DNA from 2 places in the Comamonas sp. A7-5 genome. Region 1 is predicted to be linked to the other one. Evidence: riboswitches for the same ligand, from Rfam matches in the RefSeq annotation. Region 1 holds a riboswitch; the other holds the start of a gene.
What was found. Region 1 has a riboswitch for S-adenosylhomocysteine ahead of ahcY (adenosylhomocysteinase). Riboswitches for the same ligand answer to the same signal wherever they lie in the genome.

Region 1 (2,399 bases):
TGCCCGAGCAGCCGGCGATGGACGAATGAGCCGACAATCCCGTGCATCACATGCAAATCCGAACATGACAAGCGCCGCACCCCGCATCTTGCTGATTGAAGACGACGCCAGCATCCGCCGCTTTGTGCGCCTGGCATTGGAGGACGAAGGCTGGCAGGTGTTCGAGTCAGAAACCGCCAGGCGCGGCCTGATCGAGGCCGCCAGCCGCCAGCCCGACGCCGTGGTGCTGGACCTGGGGCTGCCCGATGCCGATGGCAAGACCGTGATTGCCGAGCTGCGCGCCTGGAGCCAGTTACCGATTTTGATTCTGTCCGCGCGCGAGCGGGAAGAGGACAAGGTGGCGGCGCTGGACGCCGGGGCCGATGACTACCTGACCAAGCCCTTCGGCGTGCCCGAGCTGCTGGCCAGGCTGCGCGTGATGCTGCGCCGCCGCCAGCAGGCATCGGCGGCAGACAAGCCCGGCAGCTGTGCGCGTTTCGGCGCGGTGGTGGTGGATCTGGCGGCGCACGATGTCAGGCGCGACGGTGTGGCCGTGCACCTGACGCCCATAGAGTTCCGCCTGCTGGCGGCCCTGATTGCCGGCCATGGCAAGGTGCTGACGCATCGCCAGTTGCTGCTGCAGGTCTGGGGCGCTGAATATCTGGACCGCCCCCACTATCTGCGCGTGCACATGGCCAATCTGCGCCAGAAGATAGAGCTCGATCCGGCCCAGCCCCGGCATCTGGTAACCGAGTTGCAAGTCGGTTATCGCTTGGTGGGCCTGGAAGGCTGATTCCTTTATAATCGCCGTCCATCCGAGGAGCGTTGCAGCGTTCCCCCGGCCAGCCATGAGCTGGTCTGCGCGGGGCGTGAGGCTCGGATTTCATCCCGCAACGACGCTCGCCCACGCTTTCTGTGCGGTGAGCCGGTTTATTCCCCCTCTGCTGCAGAACGTGGTTTTTCATTCAAGATTTGGAGAAAACCATGAACGCTGCCGTGCGCTTCAACCCCGCTGATTCGGCCATTACCGATATTTCCCTGGCTGCCTGGGGTCGCAAGGAAATCAGGATCGCCGAAACCGAAATGCCCGGTCTGATGGCTGTGCGTGAAGAGTTCGCCGCTGCCCAGCCCCTGAAGGGCGCGCGCATCACGGGCTCGCTGCACATGACCATCCAGACGGCCGTGCTGATCGAGACGCTGACGGCACTGGGCGCACAAGTGCGCTGGGCCTCGTGCAACATCTTCTCGACCCAGGACCACGCAGCTGCCGCCATCGCCGAAACCGGCGTGCCTGTCTACGCCATCAAGGGCGAGTCGCTGGAGGACTACTGGAACTACACCCACTCCATCTTTGAATTCGGCGCTGCCGGCACCGAAGGCGAAGGCCCCAACATGATCCTGGACGACGGCGGCGACGCCACCATGCTCATGCACCTGGGCAAGCGCGCCGAGAAGGACCTGTCCGTGCTGGCCAACCCCGGTTCGGAAGAAGAACGCATCGTCTTCGCCGCCATCAAGGCCAAGCTGGCCGTGGACCCCACCTGGTACAGCCGCAAGTCGGCCCAGATCATGGGCGTGACCGAAGAGACCACCACCGGCGTGCACCGCCTCAACGAAATGTCGGCCAAGGGCACGCTGCTGTTCCGCGCCATCAACGTCAACGACTCGGTGACCAAGTCCAAGTTCGACAACCTGTACGGCTGCCGCGAATCGCTGGTGGACGGCATCAAGCGCGCCACCGACGTGATGATCGCCGGCAAGGTGGCTTGCGTGGCCGGCTATGGTGACGTGGGCAAGGGCTCGGCCCAGGCGCTGCGCGCACTGTCGGCCCAGGTCTGGGTGACCGAGATCGACCCCATCAACGCCCTGCAGGCCGCCATGGAAGGCTACAAGGTCGTGACCATGGAATATGCTGCCGACAAGGCCGATATCTTCGTGACCACCACCGGCAACAAGGACATCATCCGCCACGAGCACATGGTTGCCATGAAGGATCAGGCCATCGTCTGCAACATCGGTCACTTCGACAACGAAATCGATGTGGCTTCGATCGAGAAGTACAAGTGGGAAGAAGTGAAGCCCCAGGTGGATCAGATCGAGTTCCCCGACGGCAAGAAGATCACCCTGCTGGCCAAGGGCCGTCTGGTGAACCTGGGCTGCGCCACCGGCCACCCCAGCTTCGTGATGTCCAACTCCTTCGCCAACCAGACCCTGGCGCAGATCGAGCTGTTCACCCGCCCCGACGCCTACGAAGTGGGCAAGGTCTATGTGCTGCCCAAGATCCTGGACGAAAAGGTCGCCCGCCTGCACCTGAAGAAGGTCGGCGCCATGCTGACCGAACTGAGCGACGAGCAGGCCGCTTATATCGGCGTGAGCAAGCAAGGCCCTTACAAGCCTGAAACGTATCGCTATTAACTCCC
Region 2 (2,399 bases), on a different contig from region 1:
AAGACATCGATGGCGCGGTCAAACACCTTGAAGCCGAACATATAGTCCAGCACGTTGCGGATGACCACACCGCCCCCCAGCGCCCAGACAAAGGTAGGCAGCTGGATGGTCGTGCCCTTGGTCAGGCCGGTCATGAATTCGGCAAAGGCCAGGCAGCCAGCGAAGAGGGCCAGTGTTTCCACTGCAGCATCAGCCGTGATCAGGCGCGGGGCCTTGTTGGGTGACTCGAAGTTGGCGACCTCGCTGCCTTCGCTCACCGTGGGAGCATCGGCGCGCAGTTGCTCGGACTCGGTCAGCGGCTGGGCCAGCTGATGGCGCGTGATCAGCCGCTTGGCCAGCGGTCCACCCAGCAGGCCGCCGATGACCAAGCCGAAAGTGGCGCAGGCAATGCCCAGGGTGGTGGCTCCCGTGAGACCGTATTGGTTTTCCAGCACCGAGCCCCAGGCTCCGGCCGTTCCGTGGCCGCCTACCAGTGTGATGGAGCCTGCGACCAGGCCGATCAACGGGTCCAGTCCCAGCACGGTGGCCAGGCTTACGCCCACGATGTTCTGCATCATGATGAAGACGGCAATCACGCCCAGGAAGATGAACAGCGCAGAGCCGCCCTCACGCAGCTTGGCGAAGTTCGCACTCAGGCCGATGGACGAGAAGAACACCAGCATGAAAGCCGACTGCAGACTGCCCTCGAAGCTCAGCGCCAGTCCCGTGGTCTGATGCAGCATGAAGATGATGGCCGCCACGACCAGGCCGCCGGAGACAGGCTCGGGAATATTGAAGTCGCGCAGAAAGCGGATATGTCTTGTCATGAGCTTGCCAAGCATGAGCACAAGCACGGCCATGATGAGGGTGTAGTACGCGCCGAAGGTCACGTTCATAGGATCTCCTGGGTGTTCCATGCGAGGGCTGAATGGCCTGCCTGGTCATGGCTGGCAATCGGCTGTGCACGGCTGAGCACATGGACCAGACATTTGCTGTCGATGGTGCCAAAGACTCAAAGATAGGGGCTGTAGGTGCTTGTCCACTCATGGCAGGCGGCCCCGTCGGTGCCGGGCTGCCTGAGAGCAGGAAAGCGATGTGCGCCATTCCTTGCGGATGCGCACCATGCCGGGAATATGCTTGAAATGAGATGGTTGCATTCGTGTTTTGCGAAATTACCTTTTGCCCTGCTCCTGTTTTTGGGGTGTGGAAAGTCGAATCTGCTATAGCCGTTCGCAAAGAGCTATCCTGCACAGCCGCGGGGCAAAGCGCCTTGAAGCCCCGATTGCCCGCCCTCGCCGTAGAATGACGGGCTTCACCCCGAGGAGCGCTGCAGCCGGTCATCCCAGAGATGTTTGACCCGTCAGGCTCGGGGTCGCAGATCCGGTCGACGATCTGCTGGCACTCACAACGGCGCTCACCTGTTTTCGATTCTGTTTCTGGTTTTCACACAGGTGAGCTGATGTCCGCTGCTACCCCTTCCACTGCCATTCCTCCCATGCGCCTGTCGGGCCTGGAGCCCGTCTTCATCGGCGATGAGACGCTGTTCGTCAACGTGGGCGAGCGCACCAACGTCACCGGCTCCAAGGCCTTTGCGCGCCTGATCCTCAACGAGCAGTACGAAGAGGCTCTGGCCGTGGCGCGCCAGCAGGTGGAAAACGGCGCCCAGGTGATCGATGTGAACATGGACGAGGCCATGCTGGACAGCAAGGCCGCCATGGTGCGCTTTCTGAACCTGATTGCCTCCGAGCCCGATATCGCCAAGGTGCCGGTGATGGTGGACAGCTCCAAGTGGGACGTGATCGAGGCCGGTCTGCGCTGCCTGCAGGGCAAGGGCATCGTCAACTCGATCTCCATGAAGGAGGGCGTCGAGGAGTTCAAGAAGCACGCCAAGCTGGTCAAGCGCTATGGCGCTGCCGCCGTGGTGATGGCGTTTGACGAAAAAGGCCAGGCCGACACCTTTGCGCGCAAGATCGAGATCTGCGAACGAGCCTACCGCATTCTGGTTGACGAAGTGGGCTTCCCGCCCGAGGACATCATCTTCGACCCCAACATCTTTGCCGTGGCCACCGGCATCGAAGAGCACAACAACTACGGCGTCGATTTCATCGAGGCCGTACGCTGGATCAAGCAGAACCTGCCCGGTGCCAAGGTCTCGGGCGGCGTCTCCAATGTCTCGTTCTCGTTCCGTGGCAACGACCCCGTGCGCGAAGCCATCCACACGGTGTTCCTCTATCACGCGATCGGGGCAGGCATGGACATGGGCATCGTCAATGCCGGCATGGTCGGTGTGTATGACGACCTGGAACCCCAGCTGCGCGAACGCGTGGAGGATGTGGTGCTCAACCGCCGCCCCGATGCGGCCGAGCGCCTGCTGGAGATCGCCGACAGCGCCAAGGGCGCGGCCAAGGACGACAGCAAGA

Region 2: it holds a riboswitch for S-adenosylhomocysteine, as region 1 does, so the genes downstream of both, metH (methionine synthase) here and ahcY (adenosylhomocysteinase) in region 1, are expected to answer to the same signal.

Annotation. Positions count from the first base shown of each region.
Region 1 is NZ_JBCPWO010000002.1:77,444-79,842, forward strand. Features, by position in the region: gene AAIL67_RS03325 (sensor histidine kinase KdpD) at 1-29, shown strand, start outside; gene AAIL67_RS03330 (response regulator) at 65-772, shown strand; S-adenosyl-L-homocysteine riboswitch at 791-888, shown strand; gene ahcY (adenosylhomocysteinase) at 964-2,394, shown strand.
Region 2 is NZ_JBCPWO010000003.1:415,295-417,693, forward strand. Features, by position in the region: gene gltS (sodium/glutamate symporter) at 1-875, opposite strand, end outside; S-adenosyl-L-homocysteine riboswitch at 1,293-1,402, shown strand; gene metH (methionine synthase) at 1,439-2,399, shown strand, end outside.